DNA from 2 places in the Paenibacillus sp. FSL H7-0442 genome. Region 1 is predicted to be linked to the other one. Evidence: predicted binding sites of a transcription regulator. Region 1 holds the regulator's gene; the other holds the start of a gene.
What was found. The regulator NrdR, encoded in region 1, represses ribonucleotide reductase genes. The targets are predictions, from matches to a motif close to AACACNATATATNGTGTT.
Positions count from the first base shown of each region.

Region 2: the regulator NrdR is predicted to act here: its motif matches at 5,151-5,168, upstream of nrdI (class Ib ribonucleoside-diphosphate reductase assembly flavoprotein NrdI).

Region 1 is NZ_CP151963.1:1,820,207-1,830,973, reverse strand. Features, by position in the region: gene MHH57_RS08345 (ABC transporter substrate-binding protein) at 1-358, opposite strand, end outside; gene MHH57_RS08340 (hypothetical protein) at 369-707, opposite strand; gene MHH57_RS08335 (hypothetical protein) at 740-919, opposite strand; gene MHH57_RS08330 (radical SAM/SPASM domain-containing protein) at 1,154-2,032, opposite strand; gene MHH57_RS08325 (MerR family transcriptional regulator) at 2,261-3,016, shown strand; gene MHH57_RS08320 (GNAT family N-acetyltransferase) at 3,033-3,683, shown strand; gene MHH57_RS08315 (alpha/beta hydrolase) at 3,680-4,684, shown strand; tRNA gene MHH57_RS08310 (tRNA-Lys) at 4,842-4,914, opposite strand; tRNA gene MHH57_RS08305 (tRNA-Ala) at 4,927-5,002, opposite strand; gene nrdR (transcriptional regulator NrdR) at 5,132-5,599, opposite strand; gene MHH57_RS08295 (alpha/beta-type small acid-soluble spore protein) at 5,705-5,929, shown strand; gene MHH57_RS08290 (lytic transglycosylase domain-containing protein) at 6,046-6,609, opposite strand; gene coaE (dephospho-CoA kinase) at 6,606-7,202, opposite strand; gene MHH57_RS08280 (MntP/YtaF family protein) at 7,214-8,005, opposite strand; gene mutM (DNA-formamidopyrimidine glycosylase) at 8,117-8,947, opposite strand; gene polA (DNA polymerase I) at 9,019-10,767, opposite strand, start outside.
Region 2 is NZ_CP151963.1:1,979,290-1,990,056, forward strand. Features, by position in the region: gene MHH57_RS09085 (MFS transporter) at 60-1,301, shown strand; gene nrdF (class 1b ribonucleoside-diphosphate reductase subunit beta) at 1,371-2,336, opposite strand; gene nrdE (class 1b ribonucleoside-diphosphate reductase subunit alpha) at 2,555-4,639, opposite strand; gene nrdI (class Ib ribonucleoside-diphosphate reductase assembly flavoprotein NrdI) at 4,626-4,985, opposite strand; gene MHH57_RS09105 (DUF2500 domain-containing protein) at 5,393-5,755, shown strand; gene MHH57_RS09110 (GNAT family protein) at 5,795-6,355, shown strand; gene MHH57_RS09115 (MFS transporter) at 6,358-7,581, shown strand; gene MHH57_RS09120 (ABC transporter substrate-binding protein) at 7,652-9,343, opposite strand; gene MHH57_RS09125 (LacI family DNA-binding transcriptional regulator) at 9,623-10,690, shown strand.

The DNA of each region.
Region 1 (10,767 bases):
TTAGCATCTGATAAATGGTCGGACTTCCGTAATTGCCGCCTTTCGCTGCCAAAACATATATCGATTTATTGGCGACTTGTACAATTGAAACCGTCTCTCCGTCCTTAACGATACCTTGAATTTTCATTCTGGCCTCTGCAGCTTTCTTCTCGTATTCAGTAATCCACTGCTCGGCTTCTTTCTGCTTGCCAAAGATTTCACTGATTCTACGGAATTTATCCAGTGCTTGCACTGCCGCTTGTCCATCGCTGTTGGATGTTGTCGCTGTATGATTAGCCTTCGTTTGCGAACTTCCATTTGTATTCGTCGGAGCCGAGCAAGCTCCCAGCATCAATGATAAACACAGCATAATCATCATGGCCGTTATTTTAACTCTTCCGTGCATGAGCCTGCGATACAAGGTCGGGCTTAAGAGGTTCGATGCCCTGCCAATACAACTGCTGCAACAACTCGTATACAAATTGATGAAACAAGGCTTTAACATGCAGTTTGCCAAGTCCAGAAGCTCCACGCCATTCTTGCTCCAACAGCTTCACTTTCTCGTACAGGGACAGCGGGTAATGTGGTGCGAAAGCATACTGATTCTGAAAGGGATTTCCCTTTTCCAGCAATTGTGCTATCTCTTTGCGATCAGGCAGGGCCAACGTCGCCCTGTACAAAATGATGTAATATTCAAGCACATCCTCCGCTAGGATACTCAGGCACATTCCTTTTCCGCCATGCAGTACATGGAAACGCTCTATCCTGTGAATACTGTATCCAACCGTACCCGTGCGCTTCCACGCACGGCATATAAGAACGCACTGGCAGGAAGTCGATAGGCTCGAAGCTCCTCTCCTTTTTCGATCTTCCTATGACGAACATCCATCACCTGTATAAAAACATGATTCCACAGCAAAATGTGATCGTTCAACTTCATTACTACCGCTCAGCCCCCATCCAAACCGTTCCTTCAATTCTTATTCCGTCCTATCAGAATTAAATTTATTATAATTGATAATCATTCTCACAAGCAATCGAATATATCCAACTTCCTCTGAACAGTTTAAAACCATTAATTATGTATATATCAAAATATAAGTAAAAAAGCCCTGCAAAAGGGCTATCTTTCTTGCGATTCATTCTACTGTCGATTAAAGCTCTACCTGTATGACTATGTTCCAAATCGTTTGCGGTACCCGCATTTTCGGCATAACTCTTCTACCGCTTCTCTTTTGGAGAACCCGAAGTACAGACGATTTGCACGCTCCCCTTCCACAATGTCGGAAAAAGATTGCTCATGCACGTTACCTAAATTAATGACACCTTCTCCATCCAGACAGCAAGGGACCACCGTTCCATCCACCAATATCGCTGCTTGGCTACGGAGTGCATGGCAAAAGCCTTTTCCGTCATCTTCCGGGGCACTGAGGCTCGGCCATTCAAATTCGTGGTCCTGATTCAAATAAACGTTTGGTGCAATTTTGACCCCACTACCCGGTATCACCTTTTCCTCAATCCGATAGTCCAGTCCAAACTCTTGCTCCAGTCGTTCAAGTGTTTCCCGGTTGCGCTGACGCTGCACATTAGTCAAATTATCTTCAGTCAAGTTCCAGAGACGGAACGAAATAATGACATTGTGTTTCACCGCTTCTCTTACAAACGTGAAGATATTACCCAAATATCCTTCTCGATCCACGGAGCCTTCATGTCCGTCAAAACTATGGAGAGAGAAGTTCATCTGACGCAGCGCTGGTTGCCCAAGCAGCTTATGTTCGGTCTTCGGCAGCAAGGTACCATTAGTGGTAATATTGACCTTTAAGCCTTTCTCATGAGCACTTTCCAGTAAAAGATCAATTTTCGGATGGAGCAACGGCTCTCCTTTTACATGCAAATAGATATAATCTGTATGTGGTTTGACCTGATCAAGCACATTTCGAAAAACTTCCGGATCAATAAATTTTTTGACACGCTGTGTTTGAGGACAAAAGCTGCATGCGAGATTGCAAATGCTCGTTATCTCAATGTATACCTTTTTAAAAGTTTTCAACATGATTTCCCCATTCTAACCTTCATCCTGAGCATCTTGTTTATGCTCACTAATCTTATGATTATAACGGGTTATTACCGACAGGTAAACTCTCCAGTCTCCCCCTTGGTGTGGGCATCAAATGCTCGACACCTACGCCTATCCAAGATTTGTTTGATATTTTCTATTGACCCTAGGTCTGACCTAAGGTTTATAGTGGAGTTATTCAAATATCAGTAAGGAGTCCTCTCATTGAAAGAACACATTACGATCAGCCAGCTTGCTCAGCTTATGAATGTATCTGTACATCAACTGCGATATTTTGAAGAAAAGGGAATCCTCTATCCATCACATACTGAAGAAAATCAATATCGGATGTACGGGCTTCATGAGATTTATCAGCTATCGCATATTTTATTACTACGTAAATTAAATGTCCCTGTCGGTCAGATTCAAGAATGTATGACTTCCTATGCTGCCGATGATTATAACCAGCTTTTAGAGCATTCGTTGCAAAAAGTACAAGCTGAAATAGCTAACTTAAAGATGCATGAACAGTTTATTCACAAAGTGTTAGAAGAATATAATAATCGGACCCAGCAGGGCGATGAGTATCAAGTCAAACGATTAGGTCCCCGTCATTTAAAGCTATGGTTTGCATTAGAGAATGGTCAAGAGTTCACTGCCGGAAACCTATTTGAACACCGCCCTGCCCCACCTCGATTATTTGAAAATGACATGCATTACTTGCCTGATGCTGGACAGTTGAAGCTGTGTTATGAAACGGCGGATGTGGCTGACTATATTCTGGAAGAAGGCAACTATCTTTATAAGCATCTTTCCGTCATTGAAGAACCTGAGATTGATTATGAGATCAAACAAATGGAACGATATGTAGCTCATCACCAATATAACTGCCAAAGCAAGATCATTCTAGTAGAAAAATCTTATCTTTCGATGTTCGACAACAACAAGCTACAATATGAAATTCAAGTCAAAGTAGAATAAATCTTGGAGGTGTTACATGAGTGCAAAATCTTTTGACATTGTTGCATACCAGAAACAAGACCATGAAGCTGTTTGCAGTCTTTTAGTCGAATCGTTTAAAGCAAAATTCCAATCTCTTGTTACACTAGAGGATCAAGCTACACAGCAGTTGTTAATGCAGGTTTGGGTTCAAAATCCTTATTCTACATCTATGAAACAATTTGTAGCCAAAGAAAACGAAGAAGTTATCGGTGTTCTTTCCCTTAAATGGAAACCCTCCTACTCTTCACTTCCTGAAACAAACCCCATTTCTTTGACTCCGCTCCTAAAGCAGTTTGGTTGTTTCAATGTATTTAAATTTTTGGCAGGTATGCATGCGCTAGAGTATACCCCTGCTGCAAATGAGTGTTACATTGATCATTTGGCGATTCGTTCAAGTCATCGTAATCAGGGAATAGGACGCCATCTTGTAGCTTTCGCACAGCAATTTTCGGTTGAATCTGGTTTTCATGCATTGACGCTTCACGTAGCGCATAAGAACCAAGGGGCTATCCGTTTGTATCACCAACTGGCGTTTGAAGTAAAACAATCCAAATATAATGGGTTACGGCATTTTTGGTTCAAGGAGCCTGTATGGCATCTGATGAGTTGGCAAGAGAACCTGCATTCGAGGAGAGAGCATCATTGAAAAAAACACTCAAGCTTACTTTTGGTATTGCGGCAGCTCTGGCTGTTGCCTTGGTACTCATTGTTCTATATCAAAATTCCTACAAGATGACAGAAGAAAAAATACAAATCACGACACCTAAAGGGCTGTTAACAGGTACATTAACTTTGCCTAAAAACTACTCGGGAAAAATTGGATTGGTTATTTTTGTCCATGGGGATGGTCCTATTAATGACACCTATGATGATGGATACAAACCACTGTGGGAAAAGTTCGCTTCCAAGGGTTATGCCTCCTTGTCACTGAATAAGCCCGGTATTAACAGCGCTCCTGGCAATTGGCTCGCCCAAAGCATGGAGGACCGCGCACAGGAGATCCGATATGCAATAGACTGGGCAAGAAGCTTACCTATGATTGATAAGCAAAAAATCGGCCTATGGGGAGCCAGTCAAGCAGGATGGGTCATTCCGAAGATCGTTAAAGAGGAGCATGATATTGCATTCAGCATCCTTGTATCGCCTGCCGTGAACTGGATTTCCCAAGGACAATTTAATACCAGAAAAGAACTGGAGCGAGAAGGAGTTACTCCGCAAGAAATTCAAAAGACATTGAACTACGATCAAGAGATTCTACAGTTACTGAAAAGACAGGCTTCTTATGAAGAATATCTAAGCATAGCCGATCCTGACGATATGATTTCCAAAGAAAGATGGAGCTTTATACGCAAAAATTTTCTGTCTGATTCCACCGAAGAATTAAGTCACTTCCATTCTCCTGTACTCTTGGTTCTGGCTGGAAAAGATATTAATGTTGATGTAAAGGATACCGAGCGAGTCTATCACCAGAAAATCCCCGCAGAGCTACTGTCCGTGATTCATTTACCTGAAGCCGACCACTCCATGATGGATGAAAAAATCGCGCGTTCAAAATCTCTAACTTTTTTAACAGCCGTATTCGCCCCAAGAAAATTGGTGAATGACGAGTATCTCGAAATCCTTGCCAATTATGTAAGTGAGCGTTAAACAATGATGTTTTTTCCAAACTTCTTTTGAATATGCTAGGATCTGTTTTCTGTGCATTCAGTTACGCGCTCATTCAACTCATAACTGTTCTCGGTTAGACTGGGAATAGATCTATAAACAACAAAAAAACGGCATCTCTGCCGTTTTTCTAAAAGGATGGACTCTCAGGGACTCGAACCCTGGACCAATTGATTAAGAGTCAACTGCTCTACCAACTGAGCTAAGAGTCCATAATAAAAGTTTGGTGGAGCCTAGGGGGATCGAACCCCTGACCTCATCGCTGCCAGCGATGCGCTCTCCCAGCTGAGCTAAGGCCCCATCATAAGCAAGTTTTATCAACGTTTCAAGCGACTTCTATATCATATAAAATATTTAACCCTGTGTCAATACTTTTATAAAAAAATATAATTTTCTCCCTTCATGGCCCAGAAAAGATACAGTCAGCGATCAGTCGCTGGCTGTATCTTTAGATAACAGTGTTTTCAGTTCCTTCATAAACATATTGATGTCTTTAAACTGACGATAGACGGACGCAAAACGTACGTAGGCGACTTCATCCACTGGGTAGAGCTGTTCCATGACCAGCTCACCAATCTGCTGGCTATCCACTTCTGTGGCTGCTGTGTTGCGGATAGCATTCTCCACCTGGGATACGATCATATCCAGTTGCTCGACGGATACTGGACGCTTCTCGCAGGCTCGAATGAGACCGCGCAGCATTTTATCACGACTAAACTCTTCACGGCTGCCGTCTTTTTTGATGACCATGAGAGGGGTTTCCTCCACCATTTCAAAGGTGGTAAAACGCCTGGCACACTGCTCACATTCACGGCGGCGACGGATGGACTTGTTATCATTCGCAGGTCGCGAATCCAGCACTTTCGTGCCATTGTAGGCACAATACGGACATTTCATAATCTCACCACTTTCTTTTTCCAATAAATTCCCGAAGACTTTTAGTAATAATTTTGTCAAAACAGATCATAATATGTTTACCATATCGCGAGGAGGTGAACAACAATGGCACAAGGAAACAATGGCAACTCCAACAATCTGGTAGTCAGCAGATCCTCCGGCGCTCTGGAGCAAATGAAATTTGAAATCGCTCAAGAGTTGGGTATCAGCATTCCTCAAGATGGATACCAAGGTAATATGACTTCCTATGAGAACGGTTCGATCGGGGGCTACATCACAAAACGCCTCGTAACGATCGCCGAACAACAATTGGCAGGTCAATACCAATAATCGCGGTAATAATGCAAAAATAACAAGAAAAAGTGTCTGGATGGGCTGGTAAAAACAGCCTGTCCAACGCTTTTTTCATTTTAAAGCGAAAAGCTCATCATGTCATTAACTTGGATTTAAAAATCATTATAAATTTTCGTGTATTGCCTGTAGTAATAAATGACCCGCTGTACATAATGTCGTGTTTCACCAAAAGGGATTTGCTTGATGGACTCTTCTTTTCCATCCCACACTCCCTTATCCAGCCACTCTTGAACTTTACCCGGCCCTGCATTGTAAGCAGCTACGATTGCTACAGGATTATCCTGAAACTTTATGGATAGGTTATGCAAATACCAGGTTCCCAGCTCAATATTGGTGCCAGGCTCGTGCTTGACACTGTCCAGCGGAACCTTTTGAATCTGGGCGCTGTCCATAATCCAATTTGCCGTATTCGGCATAATCTGCATCAGCCCTAGCGCCCCCTTATGTGACTGCTTACTGGTTTTAAAATTGGTTTCTACACGGATAATAGACGCCACCAAAAATGGGTCTACTTCATACGTCTGTGAATACTGCCGAATCTCATCCTTATATTGAATTGGATAGAACCAAGACATCCAATTTGAATTAAGGAATAGAATCAGGACAAACCCGACAAACAAAATGAGCAGGACTCTTTTCTTTCGCAAAATATTCATGCAAGTCCCTTCCGCTGCCAAAATTGATCAATTTGTCGCTTCGTCTCAGTCTGTGTTCCGCTATTATCAATAACGATATCGGCCAAGCTTTTCTTTTGCTCAATATCCATTTGTGCGGACAGCCGAAGTCCAGCTTGCTCCTCCGTCAGACCGTCTCTGAGCACCAGACGCTGGAGCTGAATATCACGTGGTACGTACACAACCATAATTTCCTCGTACAAGCTCTCAAGCCCCGACTCGTACAGTAACGGAATATCTGCCAAAACAAGCTTGTTCGGCTGTTCCCGTTCGAATGCTTCCATGCGCATACGCATTTCCTCACGAATAGCAGGATGTGTAATATCGTTAAGTGCCTGCCGCTGGGCAGGGTCTCCGAATACAATCTCTCCCAGCTTTTTGCGATGCAGAGTTCCGTCACTGTTCACTATAGCTTGTCCAAAATGCTGTATGACCGCCGCCAACACCGGATGCCCCGGAAGCATCACTTCCCGGGCAATGGCATCTGCGTCGATCAGCAGCGCACCTTTGGCGACCAAAAGAGCCGACACGGTGCTTTTTCCGGTAGCAATACCTCCGGTTAATCCGATATTCATGCTCTTTCACCTCATAACAGCTTCAATATGCCCATCATAATCAGTAATAATGCCGGCAATACACCCAGCGCCTTCATAAATCGAAATGCTGATAGAAAGAAACCTGCCTTCATCCCTGCAATCAAAAATGTTCCACTGAATAACGTAATAGCCAGCGCAGTAGACAGTGGTTGAAAACCAAGCATAGCTGCCCCGAGTCCCGCTCCGAACGCATCGACCGATAATGCAATACCCAGCCAAACCGCTTCGGTAGCAGATATACTGCCGGAACGGTCCATATCCGCAGCAGACGGGCTTCGAAGAATCCGAATAACAAGCCCCCATTTGCGAAACTCCAGAGAAAATACTGTTCGTTCCTGCTGCTCCACAGAAGCTTCTGCCGACAGATCTTTTCTTGAGCTAGGGAAAGACTCGGTATCAGCATTCTCCATACCCTCCTTCTCCCCAAGAACAGATCTGCTCGCTGGATCAGTCTGTTTTGTAAGAAGCAGACCCCGAGAGGGCTCCACTGAATCCTCTGGCAAATCCTCTTTGCGGTGCAGAGCTTGAATCAAAGAGTAACAGCCAATACAGATCAGGATGACAGCACCGAAAACGGTCGTATATACAGGAGACAGGACACGAGATAGTAATGCGCCCAATTGCATGGATATGCCGATCACCAAACCTGAACATACGGAGATGATAGCAATCGACAACAGTGGAATTTTCATTTTGCGCAGACCATATGTAACACCGACTCCGAAACTGTCCAAACTTAGCGCAAATGCCAGTAACAGCAGGGCTCCCCAATGATTAGCCACTCCAATTCCCTCCCATTGCGAAGGCAGGGTCTTATAACAACCGAAATCCTCCGCAGTATTGGTACTTGGAACAATATATGAGAGGGATGGGCTTGGGGTGACTGCGCCTGTTTAGCGCAGAGGCTGGCAGACCGGACAATGATGTGTGCCCCGTCCGGCTACAACAGATTTTTCGATCAATGTACCACAGTTGATGCAAGGCTTCGCGTTACGTCCATAGATTTGCAATTGATGCTGGAAGTCGCCCGCTTTGCCCTGTCCATTCACGAACGATTTAATGGACGAGCCTCCAACCTGAATGGACGCACCTAGCGTGGAGACAATCGCCTCATGCAAGACATGAAATTGGCTATCCGTTAGGCTTTTGGCTGGCTGTGCTGGATGAATCCCCGCCTTAAACAACGATTCATCTACATAGATATTCCCGATGCCCACCACATATGACTGGTTTAACAGCGCTGCCTTGATCGAAGTCGAACGAGTTCCAACAGCGGCACGCAGCATTTCTGGTGTAAAGGCCTCGTCCATCGGTTCCAGGCCAAGTTTGTTCAGCGGGTTTTCCAGCAAATCCTGTCCTGCTGGAAATAAGTGCATCGTGCCAAACTGGCGCACATCCTGATAACGCAGCTCCGTACCATCCTTAAAATGAAAGATGACATGGGTATGCTTTTCCACAGGATCATGTTGTGAATATAATCCATATCGCCCTTCCATTCGAAGATGGGAGACCAGCACCAGCCCGTCCAGCAAAATCCGCAGAAACTTTCCACGTCTCTCCACCCCTGTAATCCGGTGATCAGCCAATTCCATGGCAAAAGCGTGGATATCATCGGGCCGTTGAATGATCCGCGGCAGATTCACAGTGACATGATCTATATGTTTATCAACGATAAGCTCGTTTAGCGTTCGTTTAATGGTTTCTACTTCCGGTAATTCCGGCATGATGTCTTCACCTCACCCTATATTATAACGGAAGCAGCGTCAAATTGGGACTATCTACTCATTGAAATATCTTATTTGGCCTCATACCAATTGCTGCCATAGCTTACTTCGGCTTTGAGCGGCACAGCCAGCTTTAATGCAGCTTCCATGGTAGCCGGGACAAGCTCTTTCATCGTTTCCATTTCCTCAGGCGGAACCTCGAATACAAGCTCATCATGTACTTGGAGCAGCATTCTGCTACGAAGATTACGTTCACGTAGCGCTTTATCCATCTGTACCATCGCCAACTTGATAATATCGGCTGCGGTGCCTTGAATCGGCGTATTCATCGCTGTACGCTCGGCGAATGAACGCAGGTTGAAATTGCTGGCGTTAATCTCCGGCAAATAGCGTCTGCGTTCCAACAGCGTTTTTACGTAGCCGTCCCGCTTCGCATCCTTCACAATATCATCCATGTAACGGCGAACGCCTTGGAACACATCAAAATACTGGTCGATAAAGCGAGCCGCTTCCTTCCGCGTAATATTCAAATTTTGTGACAGACCATAATCACTGATCCCGTAGACAATCCCAAAGTTGACTGCCTTCGCAGAACGCCGCATATTGGAGTCCACATCTTCCGCTGCTACACCGAACACATCGGATGCGGTCTTGGTGTGAATGTCCATATCGTGGACAAAGGCTTCCTTCAAACGTTCATCATCCGAAATATCAGCCAGCACCCGCAGCTCGATCTGTGAGTAGTCTGCCGCCAAAATAGACCAGCCCGGTTCGGACGGAACAAATACTTTGCGGATTTTGCGACCTTCTTCAAGACGAATCGGAATGTTTTGCAAATTCGGAAATTGACTACTCAAGCGTCCAGTTGCTGCAACCGTCTGCCGGAAATACGTATGCACCTTACCCGTTTTCTCCGAAATTTCTTTAAGCAAACCTTCAACATACGTCGATTGGAGTTTGGCAATGGTACGGTACTGCAAAATGTTTTGTACAATATCATGATAGGGGGCCAGCTTTTCCAGTACCTCCGCATCGGTCGAGTACCCCGTTTTCGTCTTTTTAATGACAGGTAAACCCAGTTTATCAAACAAAATCTCACCCAACTGCTTAGGCGAATTCAGATTGAACTCTACTCCGGCAATGCTGTAGATCTCGTTCACCAACGTTGCGATCTGGGCTTCAAATTCTTTACCCAAAGCACGCAGTTCTTCTACGTTCACCAAAATGCCCTGCTTCTCCATATCCGCCAAAATGCGGGACAACGGCATCTCCAGCTCATGAAACAGCTTGTGCATTTCCGTTTTCTCCAGCTCAGCCTGCTGCACAGGCACCAAAGCTTCAATCACCGCTGCCTTACGCGCCACATGATCAGACAGCACGTCCACGTCAGGAACTTTATATTTAGCTCCTTTGCCGAACACTTCTTCGTCAGGACGGATCGAAGACAAGCCATATTTGGCTGCCAATCCGCTCAATGTCTGGTTTGCATCAGTTGGGTCCAGCAAGTACCCTGCCAATTGCACATCAAACTCGGCACCTGCAAACTCAATTCCATGCCAGTGTAAAGCCAAATCCGTACGATGCAGATCATGACCGCGTTTTTTGCGTTCAGGGTCAGCAAGCCATTCGCGAATAGGTGTAGCTGTATCGCTTTGCAGTACATCCAGTGTCATAAAAAACTGCTGTCCCGTTGCGGCAAATATCAGACCTACGATGTCAGCATGATGCGGATTATCGCCATGCGTCTCAACATGCAGCACATCCACATGATCCAACACTTCTACCAATTCGCTAATCCGCTGCTCATCCAGCACTGTTAC
Region 2 (10,767 bases), 160 kb from region 1:
GTGATACGATATTTTTGCTTCCGAGGAAGTAAAAATTAACCTTTAAGGGGAGAAATGAAGTGTTCAAATGTAGATCACACAATGAACAGAACACAGAACAAACCGTAGATAAACACGCTTTAATATTCGGCCTTATCTCTGTATTTCTTTGCGGAATAGGCTTCAGTATCATAATACCTGTCGTCCCATTCTTAGTGCAGCCTTATACAAGCAGTCCGGGAGAACAAGCTATAGTTGTTACGCTGCTGACCTCTGTTTATGCATTCTGCGTGTTTTTTGCGGCTCCCGTACTTGGAGCTTTGAGCGACAAATATGGCCGTCGTCCATTGCTCTTAGTATGCCTTTTGGGTTCCGCAATTGGGTACTTGGTTTTTGGCATAGGAGGAGCTCTATGGGTACTATTTGCTGGGCGCATCATAGAAGGGTTAACAGGCGGGAGCATAAGCACGATCTTCGCCTATTTTGCAGACATCATTCCTCCAGAAGAGAGAACCAAATACTTTGGATGGGTGAGTGCGGTTGTAGGTGTAGGCACTGTCATTGGGCCAACTCTAGGCGGATTACTTGCCAAGTTTGGTTATTCTGTACCCATGTATTTTGGAGCAATCATAACTTTATTGAACGTTGTTTATGGATTCTTTTTTATGCCTGAGAGCCTTGACAAGAAACATAGACTGAAAGAGATTACCTTTGTAAGACTGAATCCATTTACACAGCTTGCAAATCTGCTTTCCATGAAAAACTTAAATAGGTTACTTGTCTCTGCGTTCTTACTTTGGATACCCAACGGATCTTTACAGGCCGTTTTTTCACAATTTACAATGGATACTTTCAGTTGGAGGCCTGCACTAATCGGACTTATGTTTTCAATTATGGGTTTCCAAGACATCATTTCACAAGGTTTCATCATGCCCAAGCTTTTGATAAAACTTAATGATAAACAGATAGCCATTCTTGGAATGGTTTCGGAGATTATAGGTTACAGTCTTATTGCGCTATCTACTTTGTTCTCATTCTATCCTCTTTTTATCGCTGGAATGTTTATATTTGGTTTTGGTGATTCGATCTTTGGACCTTCATTCAACGGGATGCTCTCCAAGTCTGTCGATTCTAGTGAACAAGGAAGGATTCAAAGAGGTAGTCAATCTATTCAGGCTTTAGCAAGAATGATTGGGCCTATTATTGGGGGTCAAATCTATGTATCACTTGGTCATGCCGCACCCGCTTTTATGGGTATAATCCTTATAACAGCGGCAATACCAGTTTTATATAAGCGAACGCATGCTACCTACTTTCTTTAGGCAATAGGGTTTCAGAACTCAGGGACAAGTTCTGAAACCCTATTTGTTTACAGTTTTACGTAATTGTACTTATACGCCAAAATTAAAATCATCATCTGTCAGCGGCTCTACATTCATCGCCCGCACATAGCCGTTTCCTTTTTTAGAAAAGAAATCATGCTGCTTAGTATGGGTGCTGATGCCGTTGAATACAATGGGATTAACTTCTTCTTCTTCAAACAGTGGATCAAAGCCCAAGTTCATCATGGCCTTGTTGGCATTATAGCGCAAAAAGACTTTCACATCGTCTACGAGTCCAATAGGGGTGTAAATTTGCTCGGTGTATTGTTCCTCGTTATTATGCAAGTAGCGCAGCAAGCCTACCAGCGTCTGGTAAAGATCACGTTGTTCTTCCTCGTCCAATTCTGCATAAATCTCCTGTGCCAGTACACCTACGTACACACCGTGAATACTTTCGTCCCGTAAGATCAAATCGATAATTTCTCCACTACATGTCAGCTTGCCCTGGCCCGCCAGATAAAGAGGATAGAAGAAGCCGCTATAAAACAAATAGCTTTCTAACAGCACCGACGCAGCCATCGCGAGATAGAGGTCTTTCGGTGTGTGGATATTCATATAATATTGACGAATGGTTTCTGCTTTGGTTTGGAGATGTGGATTTTCTTCCACCCAGCGGAATACACCGTCAATTTCTTCCGTGGAAGCTAGCGTTGTAAAGATACTACTGTACGACTTGGCATGGATTTGTTCCATCATCGCCATAAAGCTTAGTACGGCTTTGCGTTGCAGTCCGTCCACATGCTCCATAATTTGCGGCATACCTACACCGCCTTGAATGGTATCCAGCAGTGTTAATCCGCCCAGCACCTTCATGTAGGCTTCTTTTTCGATATCACTGAGGGTTACCCAGGACATTTTATCGTCAGACAACGGGATTTCATCATCCGTCCAAAATTGCATGATGTTCTGGTTCCAGAACATCAGTGTAAAATCATCGTCCGAGCGATTCCAGTTTACGGCTTGTATACCTGTCATTGTTAGCATTCTCCCTTCAGCTTGCGAGATTCCCTAGAAACACACATTGAAATAGTGCAGGCGAATCATCGTATGCTTGACATACGGAAGCTGTATCCGCGAGGGTCTTGTCCAGCCCCGTAAAGGTCTGAACCACACGCTGGATACAGCTTCTAATGCAAAGCATCCATATCTATTTAAAATCTAATTTTTATACTACAGCTTGTTACCATTTATGCTTAGATGGAGCAGGTGAGGCACTCTTCCACAGACAGCTTTTTGGTGCGTGTGTAGTATAACGATTTAAGTCCTTTGTGTGCGGCGTACAGATAGCAACGTGCTAACTGACGCGTAGTCACGTCACTGTTCACATGAAGAACGGTCGAAATTCCTTGGTCCACATGCGGCTGGATTTCTGCAATCAGATCCAGCACTTTGAATTGGTCCATTTGATAAGCGGATTTATAGAAGAACACGTTATCCTTTTGCAAATAAGGCATTGGATAGTAGGTCGTCGAATTGGCATAGGTACGGGTTTCAATCTGCTCAACAATCGGCATGACGCTGGATGTTGCATTTTGAATGTACGAAATGCTGGCAGTCGGCGCAATTGCCATACGATAGGCGTGGTACAGGCCATTTTTCATCACATCTGCTTTTAATTTGTCCCAGTCCGCTGTAGTCGGAACATAGATGCCCTTGAACAGCTCTTGCACACGTGCAGTTGTTGGACGATAATCTGTGTTCAGGTATCGGTCAAAATATACGCCTGTCGCATAATCCGATTCCTCAAATCCATAAAAGCTTTGTCCAGCCGCTTTCGCGATTTCCATACTCTTTTCGATGGAATGATAGTTCATCGTCATGAAGAAGGTACGGGCAAAGTCTTTTGCTTCATTGCTTTCATACGCAATTTTGTTCTTGGCAAGGTAGCCGTGCAGATTCATGACACCCAAACCGACGGAATGCATTTCACGGTTCGCTTTCGCAACACCTGGCGCATTAGCTACTTGGGTCATATCGCTGACCGAGGTGAGCGCAATCATACCCTCGTGAACGGATTCGCGGATTTTGCCATGCTCCATCACATTTACAATGTTCAGAGAAGCCAGATTACAGCTCACGTCCCGGCGGATGGTATCCTGTTGGCCGTAATCTGTAATTTCGGAAGTTTCCTGCAACTGGAAGATTTCCGTGCATAGGTTCGACATCTTGACTTGACCCACGTTTTTAAGAGCATGTGCCTGGTTCGCGTTACTTTTGTTCATGATATATGGATAACCAGACTCCAACTGAATCATGGCAATTTTCGTCAGCATGTCACGTGCGCTCATCGCTATTTTTTTCTTCACCCGATCGTCGGCGAGCAGCGTGTCGTACATTTCATCCAAATCCATGTCGTCCAGATGTGTTCCATAGGCTTTGAACACACTGTAAGGAGCAAATACATGCAGCGGTTCATTATCTTGAGCCAGCTTGTAAAAACGGTTTGGCACCAGCAATCCAATCGAAAGTGTCTTAAGACGTACTCTTTCGTCAGCATTGATTTTTTTGCTATCCAGAAACTCCAGCACATCCCATCCGAAAATGTTGTAATAGGCTGCCCCAGAGCCTTTACGTTGCCCCATTTGATCCGCATAAGAGAAGCCGTCTTCCATCAGCTTCAGCACAGGCATAATGCCTTTTGCTGCGCCTTCTACGCCTTTAATCGCTTCGCCGCGTGCCCGCAGCTTCGACAGGTTAACGGCAACACCGCCGCCGATTTTGGACAATTGCATGCAAGTGTTTAGCACATAGTTGATCGAGTTCAGGGAGTCGTCCATTTCGAGCAAGAAGCAGGATACCAATTCCCCACGGCGGCTTTTGCCTGCATTCAGGAACGTTGGTGTCGCTGGCTGGAGACGTTGCTCCATCATCGAGCGGGACAACAGGCGTGCCGTATCCGCGTTACCGCGTCCCAAATGCAGGGCAACCGCGGCTACCCGATCAGGGTAATGTTCCAGATAGACTTTACGGTCATTACTCTTCATTGCATAATCGGTATAAAACTTGGATGCTGCCATATAGGAAGGGAATTTAAAATTATAGCTATGAGTGATATGGAAAATATCATTAATTTCGTCAGCCGTGTAGCTGTTATAGAAATTTTCGTAATAATCATTCTCAATCATATACAGCACTTGAGCGGCTGTGTCAGCAAACTTCAAACTCCGTTCCTGAACTTCCTTCATAAATTCTGCTACAGCCTCTTGGTCCTTTTCCAATTGGAAAAAGCCGTCTGTATCGCGTTTCATCAACATGTTGTTCAATTCAATATGCCGCAACTCGGCTCACCTCCTGTTTAAAACGCTCTACATCTCCGAACGTTCCAGATAATTCAAATTTACTAATCACGGGGACATTATAATGATCGGCAATCAAATCCGCACTTTTGGCAAATTTCTCACCCCAGTTACGGTTGCCGCTTGCAGCTACACCAACAAGGTTTTGAGCATTCTTTTTCAAAAAGGAAGATACCCTCTCAGGTATCTGCCCAAACCCAGTTGTATATGTAATAAGTACGTAAGGTTCTTCTATAGTCATTTGCTCCTCGATCTGAACCGCTGGAAGCTTGAGCTTGTTTATAAATCTTTTTACATTGCCGGTCTTGGAATCATATGCAATCAGCATGGTATGCAACCTCCTTAAACATTTAACGAAAAAAGAAAACGGCATTGCCTGGGATCTATTATAGATGGAATCCCTTGCTGGCTGCGCCATTTAAGATTTTTGACTCTATATTTACATGTATTTTCATACCTGTATCTTCAAGATATCGGGCATAAATACGTTTTTTACACTATATTTAGAGTACATTCTCTATTTTATATCTATATATAGTTTTGTCAATCGGTCTAGAGGGGATCAGAGGACCCAGATCGGGTAGAAGTCCAAGCGGGGTGCGGAAAAGAGCGAAAGAACTTTTTTTTCGTAAGTATGTTAAAAAAGTATTGGAGTTTTTGAGGGTGAAGATGTACGATTTGTCAATGGGCAATTGAATGGAAAATTTACATTTTACTGTAGAAAGGATGAAGTGAATGGGAAGTGATTCTATGGAAGTTCAATCGTTTAATACGATCTTTTTTATCGTATTTGGACTCATTGCTTTTGTAATGATTATGGGAATTGTCAAAACGATCGGAGCGGGCCTGTCCAATCAAGCAGCCGAACGGGTACAACGTTCATGTAAGGTTGTGGATAAACGGACGAGAGTGCGTGGGGGATCAGGCGATTTTTCAGCTTCGACCTATTATTATATCACCTTTGAGTTTGACGGGGGTGAGCGTAAGGAGCTGGAGGTGAAGGATAGGGACTTTGGTATGATTGTGATCGGGGATCGTGGGGAGCTTCATTATAAAGGTACACGTTTTCTGGAGTTTGTGAGAGTAATGGAAGCATAAAGGTGCTTAAACAAATACATAATCGGAGGGAAGATTACGATGCCGCATATCATTGGAAAACGAGTTGTATTGAGAGAATACCGTCAAGAGGATATACCAGATATCCGAAAATGGGTCAATGACCCGGAAATCACACGTGGTTTAAGCGACGTGTTTATCTATCCGCATTCACAGGTGAATAGTGAATCTTTTGTACAGATGATGATTGACGGCAACCCCGAGATCAAAGGTTTTGTCATTGCGCATAAAGACACCCTGGATTATATCGGACAACTGGACTTATTTAAAATCAACTGGGTGAATCGGCATGCCACCCTTGGAATTGTGATCGGGCGTGACGGTGATCTGGGCAAAGGTTATGGACGGGAAGCGATCCGGCTGTTACAAAAATTTGCATTTCATACGCTGAACCTACATCGACTGGAGCTGGAGGTCTATGCGTTCAATGAACGTGCACACCGTTGCTATTTGGCCAGCGGCTTCAAGGAGGAAGGGCGGCTGCGGGAAAAGCTATTCAGGGAAGGGCGATACTATGACATTATTCAGATGGGGATTTTGCGAAGTGAATATGAGGCTGCACAGCAATCGACGGAATCCTGAGAGTGCAACCTCATAAGCTATATTACTCCGTCAGCTTTCTTCAATTTTTTATGAGTGAAATCACGGGGACTACGCTCATCCTTTTTTTATTAGCTAAAGGACTTTCTTTGCAGAGTGCGAACTTCTTACTGGTTGTATTCTTTGTAAGTATTTTTCTGTTTGAGATACCTACTGGGGCTATTGCAGACAAGTATGGAAGAAAAATCTCTGTTATTTTGGGACTTTGTTGTTTTCTAGCCTATAGTGTATTGTTCGTTTCGACAGATCATATCGGGGTGCTTGTGTTTGCGCAAGTCTTTGGAGGTCTGGCTATATGTTTACAATCAGGTTCGTTGGAATCATGGGTTGTGGAAAATAGTGATAAGCCCATGGAAGTTCTTTTTACAATCTCTAACAGTATACAGTACATTTCAGGATTTATTTGTGGTCTGTTGGGGGCCTTTCTCGCAACTTTTAACTATTCACTTCCATGGGCGGTTAGCATTTTATCTATTATTGTATGCATTTTTCTATGCTTCTTTTATATGGATGAGGAGAATGTGGCTCATCGAAAGACGTCCACTACCCGCATTAAAACGATTATCGGAGAAAGTGTCCGTATCGGTTTTGAAAATAAGTCTATCTGGATTGTGTTTATGATTGGCTTATTTATCAGCTTTTCAAACTCGGCTGGAAATACATTTCAACAGCCACGTCTGGTGGGTCTTTCCGAACAAGGGATTTGGATTATGGGGTTTATCAAGGCAGGGTATTCACTATGTATGACTTTGGGAAGCTACCTGGTTCGAAAGCTAGGCGCACGATACAGTGATGTACATATACTCATGTATGCTTGCGGCATGATTGGAGTATGGCTCATTTTTGCCGGTGCGTTCAACACATTTTATCCTGTACTGCTTACCTTTTTGATCTATGAAATTGGGCGCGGCATGTACCCGGTTGCCAAACAAATTTTTCTGAACAAAAGAATCTCTAATGAGTATCGTTCTACACTACTATCTTTGGATTCTGCGATTTCACAATTAGGCATGTGCATAGGTTTAATCGTGACAGGGACCATCAGTCGTAATTTTACGGATTTGTCTTCCGATCAAACACCTATTCAAATATCTTGGGTGATGTGTGGGGGGATTGCGTTGATTCCTATCATCTTATTGTTTTACGTCAATCGTGTATCAGGGAAAAGTAATTCTTGGAAAGAAAAAGAAACCAAACAGAATATGTAATAATAGTTAATGTAGAAGGGCTGAACAGCATGGTCTGTCAGCCCTGTAATATTTCATTGAAAGACAAACCCTATTTTTCGCCGTACCACAGTTTCAGCCGATTTTGAATTAGGTCAGTGTAGATTTCTTCAGCCTTTGGCACACCCGCCTGATCTAGCTCTTGGAGCATGCGGTCATACACAGCGTCGAACTGATCTGGCTTGGCGAGTACGGCCTCAGGAATGCGTTTGCGTACAATGTCCTGCGACTTTTGATAAATAACATTGTAATTCGTATTGGTCGGAACAGGCATGTTGTAGGCAGCCCCCCACTCTTTTACCGGAAAATCTTTTTCGTTCGGGAACAGGTCTTTCCACGTATGGGCTTTGTATGCCTGAAGGGACTCTTTCTCGGCTTTACTATAATTTTCGGTAATCATCTCCGGATAATTGGTTGTGTAATAATTGCCCGAAGGGTCCTTCACGCTATCGCCGTAATGTGGCCCCCATATCCAGTACAAACCGATACCTGACTCTCTGCTAAAAGAAGCGTTATCGGTGTTCTTACGTTGTTGCACATCCGCCGGAATGACTCGTTTGCCATTCTCTACGTTGTAATGCTGGCCTTCAATTCCCCAATTACGTAAAATTTGTCCTTCGTCGGAGGCCAGAAAATCCAGAAACTTGATAGCTCGCACCGGATTTTCACATGAGGTTGTAATTCCGATCCCGGATGCGGTATCGAAGCCGATGGGCTGGAGGGAATGGTCCTCGTATTTCTCATTTAAAGTGACTGGAAAATGGGCGTAAGTGAATTCATCCTTACCTGCTGCTTTGAGCGCATTTTCGGCATCTTGATAGTTCCATTCCTGATCAATGAGTCCGATGACACGGCCTGCGGCAATTTTGGACTTGTACTGATCACTTTTTTGCACAAAAGTATCCTTATCCAACAGTCCCTCATTGTACATATGGTTCAACCAACGGAAATATTCACGTTCTTCTGGGCGCTTGTAGTGAAGAATGGCTTTGTGTGTTTTAGGATCAATATAATATTCGCCATCGTCGGGTCCACCTGTAGCAGTAACAGCCGGGTTTGTCACTGTAATTTGAATTTTCCAGTCCTCGGCATCGAGTGATAGGGGGATGGTTCGCTGTCCATTGGTGGTTGGATATTTGGCGACATAATCTTTAAGTGCTTTTTCAAAATCTTGAACGGTGCGGATTTTAGGGTATCCGAGCTTCTTAAGTGCCTGGTGCTGGATTTCGAAGCCGGCTTGTGCATCAAACGCAATGTGATCCACACCCAGATTGGTCGGGATCGTGTAGATGGCTGGATCTTCACTACTATATTTAATACGATTAAAATAGTCTCCATACACTTTCTTAATGTTAGGGCCGTATTTGTCAATGAGGTCGGTTAAGTCAATGAGTGCCCCGGCATCGACTAACTTGCCAATGTCTGATTTAGGGTACACGAGATCTGGATATTCTCCGCTCGCTGCCATTAAAGCAAACTTTTCCTCGCCTCGACCATTGACAGCATGTTCGGCATTTAGCGTAACGCCCGTTTTCTTGATAATTTCCTGTCCGACAGCATCCTTCATGTTGTTCCAGTTAGAGCTGGAATCACCGCCAAAGAAAGTAAATGTAATGGGACTGGTGTCATTAGGATCTTCATTTTCTGCCTTACCGTCTGTTCCATTCGCACAGCCCGTTGTAACGAGCAGCAGCAAAGACAGGAGTAGAATAGAGCTCTGTCGTACCGACCTGTTCATGAACATTTGCAAATCCCCCTTAATAAGTATGATTTACACAATGTAAGTGCTTTCAATAGTAAATTGTAGGAAATAAAGAACCTCACGTCAAGTTATTTATAATTGTTTGTTATGCAGTTTGTTTTTTTATTAAGCAAACATATTTTAATGAAAAGTGTGGATTTGTGTAAATCCATCGTTTGATGATCTAAAACAAAGTATGCTACGATGGTACCAGTTTATAGGCATATCTGTATATTTAGAATCTAAGGTAGAAAAAGATTTCGAATAGGGTTGGGTGAGGAGATGCGTGGAAAAGTAACATTGCAGGAAATTGCGGATGCGGCGGGTGTTTCAAAGTTTGCTGTTTCGCGTGCACTGTCAGGCAAACCCGGTGTAAGTGAAGAGACGAGGGCGCTGCTGGTTAAGCTTGCTGCCCAGATGGGCTATTTTCGCAGTCATCCCAAAATGACTGGGATAGAGCCTCGGGACACAGATGCAAGAGAATGGTCGGGTACGGTGCTGGTGTTATTCCCAAATATTCGGCACCAGAACAGGGAATCCAGGTACTGGGGACCTGTATTTGAAGGGATTTCCGAGCGTCTGAACCGTAAGGGGATGGATATGATCACGTTAACGGAGCCCTCGACTGAGGATATGTTTTCTCTACTGAACCCGGAGGCGATTAAAGGGATTATCACAGTAGGGACAATTTCAACTTCGTTGTTGCTGAACATTTATCGGATGGGTATTCCGGTCGTCATGGTAGATCATTGGGATTCTGCATTTTTAAGTGATACGGTGTTTACAGATAATCGCACATGCATGAGTGAATTAATGAAGGATTTGCTGTGTAGGGGCTATACCCGCTTTCAGTTTGTGGGTCATATTGATGACGCTCACAGTTTCTACGAACGCTGGGAAGCTTGTCGTTCTACACTGGAAATGAGCGGAGTAGAATTGCGACAAAATAAAGCCCTTCTTCACGGAGGAGCGCAGGCGCTTGCTGAGGAAATGGACAAGTTGTCTGAGGACAAACTGCCTGAGGTTTTTGTATGTGCTAATGATGTGACTGCTGCGCAGGTCGTGGATGTGCTGAAAGAAAAGGGGATTGACGTTCCGAGGCGTTGCGGAGTGACCGGGTTTGACGATACGAATGAACAAATGCCAATTTATGCCACGGTGAGAGTGGATAAGGAATTGCTGGGAATGCGTGCAGTGGACCAATTGTTGTGGCGCATAACGAACCCGAACTCGCCTGTCGAGAAAAAGCTGCTACATGCTGAGCTATTCATACGGGAAGTTCATGCACCCCGGATCAGTCGGGAAAATGATGACCGTGAGCGTCCCATCAGCACAATCACATATAGTTAATGTCCAGATACGTGTGTGACACCATACATCGTGAAGACAAAGGAGGTCGCTTTTAGCCTGTTTGGGGCAGAGGGCGA